Regions from separate parts of the Microbulbifer sp. ALW1 genome, predicted to be linked through region 1. Evidence: predicted binding sites of a transcription regulator. Region 1 holds the regulator's gene; the other holds the start of a gene.

Evidence for each region. The regulator FNR, encoded in region 1, switches genes on or off when oxygen is low (the NO sensors DNR and NnrR bind a similar motif). The targets are predictions, from matches to a motif close to TTGATNNNNATCAA.
Region 2: GRX76_RS04660 (globin) is a predicted target of FNR. The motif match lies at 1,936-1,949, and genes of this name have one in related genera.

Annotation. Positions count from the first base shown of each region.
Region 1 covers NZ_CP047569.1:1,435,453-1,441,234, reverse strand. The annotation lists gene hutX (heme utilization cystosolic carrier protein HutX) at 1-24, shown strand, start outside; gene GRX76_RS05915 (pyridoxamine 5'-phosphate oxidase family protein) at 40-648, shown strand; gene GRX76_RS05910 (hypothetical protein) at 834-1,241, shown strand; gene GRX76_RS05905 (hemerythrin domain-containing protein) at 1,414-1,980, shown strand; gene fnr (fumarate/nitrate reduction transcriptional regulator Fnr) at 2,070-2,798, opposite strand; gene hemN (oxygen-independent coproporphyrinogen III oxidase) at 2,996-4,504, opposite strand; gene mmsB (3-hydroxyisobutyrate dehydrogenase) at 4,626-5,534, opposite strand; gene GRX76_RS05885 (enoyl-CoA hydratase/isomerase family protein) at 5,610-5,782, opposite strand, start outside.
Region 2 covers NZ_CP047569.1:1,135,980-1,141,761, forward strand. The annotation lists gene cyoA (ubiquinol oxidase subunit II) at 1-594, opposite strand, end outside; gene GRX76_RS04655 (hypothetical protein) at 783-1,184, opposite strand; gene GRX76_RS04660 (globin) at 1,401-1,799, opposite strand; gene GRX76_RS04665 (S8 family serine peptidase) at 2,059-3,639, opposite strand; gene GRX76_RS04670 (pitrilysin family protein) at 4,068-5,782, opposite strand, start outside.

The sequences.
Region 1 (5,782 bases):
GGCGCCGGCGCTGAACATTCCTGACGGGGGATTCTGATCATGACCGAACAGAACAACAGTAACATCGACAATCAAGCCGGCACGCCACAAGTCGATCCACAAGCCAGTGCCGCCAGGACCAGTGTCGCCAAGACGAATGACGGCGCCGACCTGGTCGCTGAAGTGCGCGACTTCATCGCCACCCGCAAGCTACTTAACCTGGCGAGCCTGACACCAGAGGGGTACCCACACGCGAGTACCGCGCCTTTTCTGGCCGCCGATGGTCACTTTTACCTGTTTATTTCCGACCTTTCCGAACATGCAGCCAACCTGAAAGCTAACCGTAAGGCTTCTGTGATATTTAATGCAGATGAAGCGGATACCAAGCAGGCGTTTGCGCGTTTGCGGGTGACGTTCAATGTGGAGGCGGGCCTGATCGGCCGTGAGGCGCCTCTCTGGCAGGAGCGCATTGAACAACTGCGGGAGAAGTTTGGCCCGGTTATGGATCACCTGAAAGGCCTGGAAGATTTCCACCTGTTTGAACTGAAGCCCAGCGCCGGGCGCTACGTCAAAGGCTTTGGCCAGGCGTACGCGCTGGAAGGCCTGGAAAAACAGGTCGCCTTGCACCTGAAAGACGGCCACAAGGAAAAGAACAGCGACGCAGCCTGAACGCTCCGGGTGTTCACTGCACACCGGCGCCCTGTTTGGCGCCGGACTTTATAATGCCTTCTCCCCTCCGCTTCCCGATTGCTGTTCTGACAGTTTTTTCCTGCCCGCGGTACCGCTGCAACCAAACTGAAACGCTTCTGCAACCCTCACTTGCTATTTTGGTAACAAATAACCAAAGAGTAACAATGATGTCGTCAAAAAAGAGCTTACTGCTTCCCCTGCTGTTCCTTTCCGCCTGCGCCGCCAATCCGCCGCAACAAACGCTCACCGTCAGCGGCACCCTGATCGAGGAAAACGGCAAGTTCTTCCTGCAGGCAGAGGAAGAGCGCTACCACCTGAACCGCATGCCCCAGCTGCGTTACCAGAACTACCTGGGCCAGCAATTGTTGATCAAGGGTGAAGTTCCAAACAATTGCCAGCAGGTATGGAAGGACTCCATTGTGCAGGTGCAAGGCGGCGCGGAAATCGTGGATATGAATAAGGTCGACTGGTCCGAGTGCCTGGTGGCCGACAAGGTCAGCCTGGTCACCGCGGATGGTCCCAAGCTGGTGTACGACTGGGAACAGATCGATCTGCAGGATTATTACTTCTAACGTCACTGAGGCCCCCAGGCTTCACTTCACCTCTCCTCGATAGCACTCGCTTTGCGCTGTCGACGCAAGCCGCGACACGATATTGTCGCGGCTTGATTCAGATCAAGCTCTCCCTCTGACAGCAGACAACAATGGGATTATCGATTGTCACTGCCCGTCAAGGAGGCGCGATATGAACGGCATTTACCGACAACTCTGCGATGACCACAAGCAGATGCAGAACCTGCTGGATGTGTTTGAACATTTGCTCCACGAACTGGGAAAGCAAGATCGGGATCCCGCAACCCTGAGCATGATCCTGGAGGCGCTGGATTACTTTTCTGTCTATCCGGACCAGTGGCACCACCCGGTGGAAGACCTCGTGTTCGAACAGTTGCTGGGCAAGCCCGTGGACATTAGAGACCTGGTTGAAAAAATAACATCGGAACACAAGGCCGTCGCCGAAGCCACCCGCACAATGAACCAGCTGTTTTACGCAGTCGCCAATGATGCCGCAGTGGAACGGGAACGACTGTTCGGCACCGCGCAGGAATATATCGCCCTGCAGCGTGCACACATGAAAAAAGAAAACGAAATTCTGCTGCCGCTGGTCAATCAATACTTGACCGACACCGACTGGGAAGAAGTGACCGTCGCGCTGGCAGACAGGCAGAGCTGCCATTTTCACCGGGGCGTGAAGCAGCTTTACCAGGCCATTTATCAGGATCTTGCGGAGAGGGAGTCCGCCGTCGCCAGCTGAACACAGGTCGCAAACGACAGACGACAAAGTGAACAGAGTGAGAGGCTAACGGGTGTGCGCCTCTCACTGAAGGAAACCCGTTAATTACTTTATCCGTTCTCGTAACTGCAGTGAGTCCCGGCAAGCTCACTAAGGGCGATAAGATCCAAAATCGTAATCGCCCTTCCCTGTGCCAGGATGAGCCCCTGCTTTTGAAAGCGCGACATCAGGCGACTGACGGTTTCCGCGGTCAGCCCCAGATAGTTCGCGATATCCATACGCTGCATGGAAAGTTTGAATTCACTGGCCGAGTAGCCACGTCGCGCATAGCGGCTGGAGATATTAATCAGCAGCGCTGCTAGACGACTCTCCGCGGAGCGTTTGCCAAGCAGTAGCAACACGTCGTTGTCCTGCTTCAGTTCTTCGGAAAATATGTTGTAAATCTGCTTTTGCAGTGCGGGCACCTGCTGCGCCAGATTTTCGAGCTGAGTAAATGGCAGTACGCACACACTGCTTTCTTCCAGCGCCTCCGCATAGCCAGGGTGGGAACCACTGCTGTACGCATCCAGCCCCAGCAATTCACCGGGTAATGCGAAATGGGTCACCTGGGTGTCACCGTCGGCGCCGATCACCGCAGACTTGAAGCTGCCCGAGCGAATGGCATAGAGATTGGAAAAGGGATCACCGGCGCGAAACAGGGTGTCGCCGGCTTTGAGGATTTTTTTCTTGCGCGAGACCTGCTCCAGGCGCTGGATATCCTCCTCACTCAGCCCCACCGGTAGACACAACCTTCTGACAGAGCAGTTTCCGCAATTGACCGCTGGTGAGGATTTCGGCATCGTCATTTCCACTTTCACTATTCGATGACTATTTCGTCGATGAACTGTTCGTCGATAAGTCTTTCGGTCGATCGTTCGCCCGTTCGTTTGCAACTTTTTCCGCGACTTCTTTTTTCGCGGCATCTTTCGAAAGAAATTCCCAATTCAGGGGCGCTTCCCCGCCCCGTCCATCCTGGAATTGTATCTCCAGCAACCGATTAAAGCACACGGGAGTACTGAGCTGCGGATTCCCCGGTGTGCAAGTGCCGGTCAAAAGCGGCGGCAATATTGCGCAGGAACCAGCGACCGCGCTCAGTGACCACCAGGTCTTGCTCTGATTCGCGTATCAGCCCGTCCGCAATCAGTGGGCGTAACCGGGCCAGATCCGCGGCAAAATACTGTCCGAACGGCGTGTTTGTGCGCAGCTCCAGCGCGCGCTTTTCCACCCTGAGATGGCACATCAACTCCATGATCAGCCACTGCCGCACCCGGTCGTCATCATCGAGCGACCAGCCCCGGCAGATGGCCTCGCCGCGCTCGGCAATGGCCGTCGCATACTCCTTCTGGCCGTGGTGGTTTTGCCAGTAGCCATCGCGACTGTAGCTGATGGCCGAGGCACCAAGGCCGATCAGCGCGTCAGCGGGCATCAATGTATAGCCCTGGAAATTGCGCGCGAGGCGTCCATCGTCGGCGGCCGCGGCAAGGGGGTCTTCCGGGCGGGAAAAATGGTCCATACCGAGAAACCGGTAACCTGCATTTGTCAGCCGCTGTGTCGCGGCAAGCTGCATATCGATTTTTGCCTGCGGTGACGGAATCAGGTCGGAGTCGATCAGGCGTTGCGCCTTGAATCGGTGTGGCAGATGCGCGTAGTGATACAAAGCAATACGATCCGGTGCCAGTTCAATCACCTTATCGATGGTGCGCTCCAGGCTTTGCACGTCCTGCCCGGGCAGACCGTAGATCAGGTCATAGGAAATGGAACCAAAGCCCCGCGCCCGCGCGGCATCGGTCAGGGTGCGGACCTGCTGCGGCGTGCAGATTCGATTGATCGCCCTTTGCACCTCGGGATTGAAATCCTGGATGCCCATACTCAGGCGATTGAAACCGAGTGTTTGTAGCGTATCCAGGGTTTCCAGTTCCAGCACCCGCGGATCCGCTTCCACACTGTATTCCACGTCCTCTCCGGGGCGAAGATCAAACACCTCCCCGAGCCCCCGCACCAGCCGCGTCAGATCGCCGTCGTTCAGATAGGTTGGCGTACCACCACCGAGGTGCAATTGGGTTACAGGCACCCGTGCGACGCGTTCCCGATACCACTGAGCCTCGGCAAGTACACGCTCCAGGTAGCTGGAAGCCAGACCATACTGCTGGGTAATTACCTTGTTGCAGGCACAGAAGTAGCAGAGGGAACGACAGAATGGGATATGCACATAGAGCGACAGGGAGCTCACGTCTCGCAATGCTTCCCAGGGCTTGCCACTTCCATTCGCCGCAAGTAATTCACGATTGGCATGCAGCGGCGTAAACCGGTCGGCAGTGGGATACGACGTATAGCGAGGACATGGGCCCGCGTAACGCGCCAGCAGTTCAGGAGAAAGGTCTCCGGAAGCTACCCCCGATGCAACAGAGTCAGAGGTACCAGAGGTACCAGAGGTACCAGAGGAGCCAGGGATACAAGGGGTATCACTGCTGCGAGGGGGGGCGCTGTCCAAGCGATTTGAGGCCATTTACGCGTAACCTGTGATCCGGAGCTGAATGAGCGGGAAACTATTGGATCGCGCAAAGTTACCGGGCCACGGATTACCGGCGCTTGATTTAGATCAAGCGCCGGCAGGTTGGTCGCGGCACTCAGTCTCCGACGGGACGCCGGAACAGATTCTGGATACTGGAAAAATCCAGCGACCTGTTGAGGTCATCGCCACCGTGCAGCTGGTAGAGATTTTTCGCCAGCGCGCCCAGCGGCGTCGAGGATGCACTGCCAGCGGCGGTATCCATGGCGAGCCCCAGGTCTTTCAGCATCAGGGCCACCGAGAAACCGCCCTGGTAGTCCCGGGAGGCCGGCACATTGTCCATTACCCCCGGGTAGGGATTGTACTTTTCCAGTGACCAGTTGCCGCCGGAGCTGGCACTCATAATCTGCGACAACACCTGCGGGTCCAGCCCGTTATCCACCCCCAGCTGCAAAGCCTCTGCGGTGCCGATCATATGAATGGCCAGCAGCATGTTGTTGCAGATTTTGGCGACCTGGCCGCTGCCTGCGGGGCCGGCATGAAAAATATTTGCGCCCATGGCCTCCAGCACCGGACGCGCCCGCTCCAGTGTTTGGTCTTCGCCACCGCACATAAACGACAGAGTCCCTGCCGCGGCGGCGGCGGTGCCACCGGAGACCGGGGCATCCAGCGCGTCGATACCGCGCTCAGCCGCTGCCGCGATCACCTGGCGGGCGTCGTTTGCGGCAATGGTGGAGCAGTCAATGAGCAGGGTTTCCCGATCCATCGCCTGCAATAAACCCTGCGCCCCGAGATACAGCGCACGCACCGCTTCGCCGCTGGGCAGCATGGAAACCACCACGTCGGCGCCGTCAATCGCCGCTTCCGCGCTTTCGCCGCGCAGGCAACCATTGGACACTGCGCTTTCCAGCATCGGTACCGACAGGTCAAAGGCCGTTACTGCAAAACCCTTGTTCACCAGGTTTGCGGCCATGGGGCCGCCCATATTACCGAGCCCGATAAACGCGATCTTTTTGATTGGCTGCATGTTTTTTCCCTCTCATTTTTATTGTTACTTTCCATTATTTTTACTTCCGGTTAGATAACCCCGACCGTCACTCAATCAGGGGGCAGTAAAACAGGCCTCCACCTGTTCCGCAGTGACCTCTGCCAGTGTTGCCGGTTGCCACTGCGGATTGCGGTCCTTATCGATCAGCAGTGCACGCACGCCCTCCTTTACCTGACCATTAGCGCACATATTCACCGCCAGTATTTTTTCCATGTCCAGCACCTCCT
Region 2 (5,782 bases), 300 kb from region 1:
GGTACCCGGCTCATTGGCGATCAGGTGCAGCTTGGTCTCCATACCCGCCATCGAATAAATCTGGCTGCCCAGCTGTGGGATGAAGAAGGAGTTCATGGTCGACTCGGAGGTGATTTTGAAATTCACCGGTCTGTCGGTGGGGATCACCAGCTCATTCACCGTAGCAATACCCTGCTCCGGGTAGATGAACAGCCATTTCCAGTTCAGTGACACCACTTCCACGGTGAGCGGTTCGCGCTCGTGGTCCAGCGGTTTGTAGGGATCGAGACTGTGGGTAGAGCGCCAGGTGATGACGCCGAGGATGAGCACGATCACCACCGGCACCAGCCATACGGTGGCTTCGATCTTGGCGGAGTGGGCCCACTTGGGCGCGTAGATTTCATGTTCCCGCCCCTCGCGGTATTTCCACGCGAAGTACAGGGTCATGACGATCACCGGAATCACCACCAGCAACATCAGCAGGGTGGAGATGATGATCAGATTTTTTTCGTCGACACCCACTTGTCCCTTGGGGTCGAGCACGCCGCCGTCGCATCCCGCCAGTGCAAGCACGGCAGCAGACAGCGCAGCGTTTCTGAGGCTACGAGTTAACACGAGGAGCATTCCTCTCGGCATGGAGATTGACAACAACTACCTGGGGTAGTCAGAGAGGCGCTGACAGATTGCGAACGAACAGGTCCCCCGTCCCGATGCCAGAAACAATCAGGTCACAGGTTTATTTTTCGAAGAAAAATATCAGCGCGAATGGACTGAACAGGCCGAACCTGTAAAGACCATATGCGTTACGCGCGGAAAGGGGGAGCTCGGGAGGTGTGGGCGGAGCGGTGTGCAGAGCACAGTGCCGGAGTCGGCGGTTGTAGTGCGCGAAGAAAACGTTTGAAAACGGTGCGCAGACTTCTGAAAAAACTGAGCAACAGCTGCAGCCAGAAGTGCCGGAAAATGAAAATACTGGTAATCAGCAGCGCCGCACTGGCGAGCGCGATAATGGTTTCGGAGGTAATGCCGCTTTCGAGAATTGGCAGAAGCTCGGAGGGTGTCGGCGGAAAACCGAATTGCAGCAGCAGGCTGGAAAAACCGAAGAAGGCGCTGCCCAGGAGCCAGAATACAAATACCGCCCTGACCCGAGGGTCCAGGTTTGCCGGAAGTATTCCGGGGGCATTGGTATAGTGTCTGATCGCTTTCAAAAACTCATCCAGCGGGTAACGCTTGCGGTAAATCGGCACCCCCGAGAGGGGCGCTTGGGTCTGCGGGCAGCTCTCGTAGTCTCCTGTTGGCTCTCTTGGTCACGGGAGTCAAAGGCTGGCTACGGCTGCGCGGCGAAGCCTACCAAACAATGTCCGGGGGCACAAAGAGAAACGGTATACCGAATGGTCAATAAGCCGGACTGCGCATTGGAATGCTCAATAGGCGCGGCGGATCAGTTCGATACCCGGTTCTATGGCGCGGCGCCACGCCAGCGCGGTTTCTTCGCTAAAGTCCGGATCGTATTTTCTCAGGGTGGCCAGCAGGGCGTCCAGCCACAGGCCATACCACTCCGGGCGGATGTTGTAGCCGCTGCGGGAGTGGCTGCAACCCAGTGCGCGCAGCTTGGTATCCGCCATACCGCGGGCGTGCAATACCAGCTGCATGATGCCGTTGCGCAGGAGGTGGCGCTGGGCGGCCATGTCCGTGTCCACGAACAGGTCGCGAATCTCGGTTGAGCTGCCCATAAACTGGTCGTAAAAATCGATAAAGAAATGTTCGTTGTTACAGCAGCGTCCATAACTCTGAAACACCACATCACTATCGGCATTCCCCATACCGGAACTCCCTGTTTTCTAATCTATTGAATACGGTTGGCGGTACACCGTGTTAATGCGCGTCGCTTGTTGAGGCGAGGATTCTAGAGGGAGGGGTTGTAGTGAAATTTGATCTGGATCAAGACGGGCGCTCAAATTGATCTGGATCAATTTTATCGAGCGATATTTTTTCTCTGCAGGAGGCGTTCTACAGGGGTAAAAGAAAAAGGGCAAAAGAAAAGGGGCCGATATCGGCCCCTTCTGGTTTGGCTATTGCCGATTAATTACAGTTTTTGCCCTTGCAGGGCTTGCCGCCGCCGCTGCCGCCACCGCTGCTGCCGCCGGAGCTACTGCTACCTGAGCCGCCACCACAGCCGTTGGCGGTGAGATAATCCACCGCATCCTTGGCCTTCACCAGACCGAAACCGTAGGCGTTATCCCGTCCTGCGGTACCCAGATCTTCCGCCGTGCTGGTCAGCGCGGAGCGGATTTCGCTGGCGCTGCAGCTGGGGAAGTGGCTCCATACCAGCGCGGCAACACCGGCTACATGGGGGGTGGCCATCGAGGTGCCATTGAAATACGCATAGTCGCTGGCTTGGATGGCAAGGCTGGCGCTGCTGCCAATCTGGCCGAGCAAGGTAGCGCCGTCGGTATCGGAAATCCCCGCAGACGGAATACCGGTTGCGGTTTCACCGAGGGTGCCAAACAGCATGCCGGGCTCATTGTTGTAGACCACCGCGGCGACACCACCGCCGGCTTCACAGGCCTGGACCTTTTCCGCGAAGCTGATATTGCCGCGGGAAATCAGGCACACCTTGCCGCTGGCATCGGCACAGGCTGCTTCACCCAGGCCGCAATCCATCAAGGCACCACTGGCGCTGCCCTGAGGGCTGCCTTCCATACCGGAAGCTTCTATCGCATTGCCAGCCACAGAGAATGTGGTGGAAAGACCCATGCCCACGGGTACGGAAGACAGGACGTCCACGCCGGGCCCGGAGAGCTCTACCTGATCGGTCTGCTGGGAGAAGTCGGCGACCATCTTATTGCTGTCGACGGCCGCAACTGAGACCACGGAATCGTAGGATGCCGGATAGGAGTGACGGGTGTTGCCGTCGTTACCGGCCGCGGCAATGGAGAGAATGTTCTGGTTGTTGTACAGATCAGCAAAGGCCCGATCTTCAGCGCGGGATTTCATGGTGCCGCCAAGGCTCATATTGATGACGCTGGCACCATTGTCGGCACAATCCTGTGCTGCCGCGACCAGAGATGATGAGTAGGCCCAGCCGTCGGCGCCAAAGACCTTGACGATGTAGAGATTGAGGTTGCTGTTCGGGTTTACCCCGACGACGCCGGTACCGTTCCCGCCGATGGCGGCGATGGTGCCGGCAACATGGGTGCCGTGGCTGTTCTCATCGGTGTACCAGAAGCCAGTGCCCGAATCGTTACTGCCATTCACGTTATTCCCTGCCAAGTCCTCGTGATTGAGGTCGTAGCCGGAGTCGATGATACATACGGTCTGGTTGCCGGCCATGGCATCGCTGAGCAGGTTGGCCTGTACCATCGGAATGCCGAAGGGCGTGGTTTCCGCCATCGGGTAGCGCTTCACATCCTCTTCCACGTATTCCACATTGGGGTTATTGCGCATTGCGGTGAGGGCTTTTTGCGGGAGGTTGGCGGCCATGGCGTTGTGTTTTTCCAGGGCCAGTGCCGAGCGCCCGCCGTTCTTTTCCATCATCGCTTTTACGGCCGGGCCTTTACCCTCTTTGAATTTGACGATGTAGCGCTCATCCGCGGCGCTGGCCTGGACGGCGACAGCAAGGGCCAGCGCGCCGAATGTTAGGGATGAAAGGGTTTTTCTCATTGTTATGAAGCTCCAATATGGGCTGCTACTTCTTATTGTTAAAGGTTTTGCTGGCTGCAGCAGTGCCTGAACCGGTACAGACGTACAGCCGGTAATGAAAATCTAGCAGCTTTTACTGGCGTTCCAATTGTGGAATGAGGCAAGTGTGGATAAGTAAGCAAATTCCGTTTTTCAGGATGAAAAACGCGGCAATCTGCTGGAGGTTATGAGGTGGTTGCTCGTTATGGTTAAAAGGAGGAATACACTAATTGGTACCATCGTTCCTCTTGCTGGTTTGGCGCGAAATTACGCGTTCAGTGGCAAATTTCTGCGTATCAAACGCTACAGGGTACACAGCAAAAAAAGGGCCGCGGTATAAACCGCGGCCCTTTTTTTGTAATTACATATTGTAGTTACAGTTTATAGCTGCAAAGATTGCGGCTACTTGCTCAGCTGTCGCCAGCGACAGGCTTGCCGTCAGCATCCAGCTCGGCGATGGTGCCGATTTCCAGCGCTGCTACCTTGTCGGCGATTTTTTCCTTATCGCCCACAATCACCCACACAAACTGATCCGGCTTGATGGTCTGCTTCGCCAGCTCGTGTACCCGCTTCAGGTCGATACCGCGTACCTGCGCCGCGTAGCCGTCCATATAGTCCAGCGGACGCTCGTAGGTGACCAGTGAAGACAGGGCACCGGCAACGGAATTGATGGTCTCAAAACGACCGGGCAATTCGTTGATGCGCTTGTCTTTCAGTTTCTGCAGCTCGTCCGCTTTGGCCGGGTTGCCGCCAATGTAAGCCCGCAGTTCCTTTTGTAGTTCCGCCAGGGATTCACTGGTTTTGTCGGTCTGTACCGGTGCGTACACCAGCAGCGGTTGCTGGCCTTTGGCGCCGGTCAGGAAGGAGTAGGCACCGTAAGCCCAGTGCTTGTCTTCCCGCAGGTTCATATTGATACGCGCGGTAAAAGTGCCACCGAGAATGTCGTTCATCATGTGCAGGGTTTCACGCTCGGCAATTTTCTCCGAGGGTGCCAGCAGGCCGCCGATGATGATGGACTGCTCGGATCCCGGCTTGTCGATCAGGTAGACGCTGGATTTCTCCGGCAGTGCCACCTTGGCCAGGTTTTTCACTGGTTTTGCACCTTGCGGTGCCGTCCAGTCGGCGAAGTGCTGCTGCAGTTTTTCCTGCAACTGCGGCATGGTGATGTCACCGGCCACAATCAGGGTGGCGTTGTCCGGGCGCAGCCAGCTCTGGTGATAGTTCACCAGGTCGTTGCGGGTGAGTGAGGCGATGGACTCTTCGGTGCCGCTGCCGGTAAATGGAATGCTGTAGGCGTGGTCGTCACCGTACAGCAGCGGCGGCAGGTTGCGCAGGGCCATCTGTACCGGTTTGGTTTTTTCCTGTTGGATACCGGCAATCCAGCGGCTGCGCTTGCGCTCGATTTCTTCATCCGCAAACGCCGGGTTCAGCAGTACATCTGCAAACAGGCCGAGAGATTCGTCCAGGTTGCTGGTGAGTGCATTCAGCGTGACGCTGGAGGAATCCAGGTCAGCATCGGTGCCAATGCGGGCGCCGAGCATCTCTTCTTTGGCACTGATTTCCAGCGCGCTCAGGTGGCTGGTGCCTTCCTTCATCATCGACATGGTGTAGCTGGACGTACCCAGTTTTGCACCCTGGTCGGCAGCGTAGCCGGCATCAAACTTGAGCTCCATGTTTACCACGGGCACCGAGTGGCGCTCTGCCAGCACGATCTTCAGGCCGTTGGCCATTTCCGCAGTCTGGATTTCCGGGAAGGGTACCGAGGGGAAGTCGCCGAGTTCCGGCAGCTTGCTGCGGTCGGCACCGGCCTCTGCGGTTTTGTATTCCGGGAAGGGGTGTACTTCCAGGTTGTGATCACCGCTGGCGAGCCAGTTATTGGCCGCGGCTTTCACCTGGGCCGAGGTCAGTTGTTGCTTTTCTCCGAGGCTTTCAAGGTAGGCGTTGGGGTCGTTGAAGTAGAGTTCACCGCGGGCCAGGATTACGCCCTTGCCGCTCCAGCCGCCCACCTGTTCCAGGTCGCGGGCATAGGAGGAGTACTCACTCATGTTGACCCGCGCCAGCTCGGCGTCGGTGGGACCCTGCTCGAGGAATTTCTGCAGCTCTTCATCAATCGCCGCTTCCACCT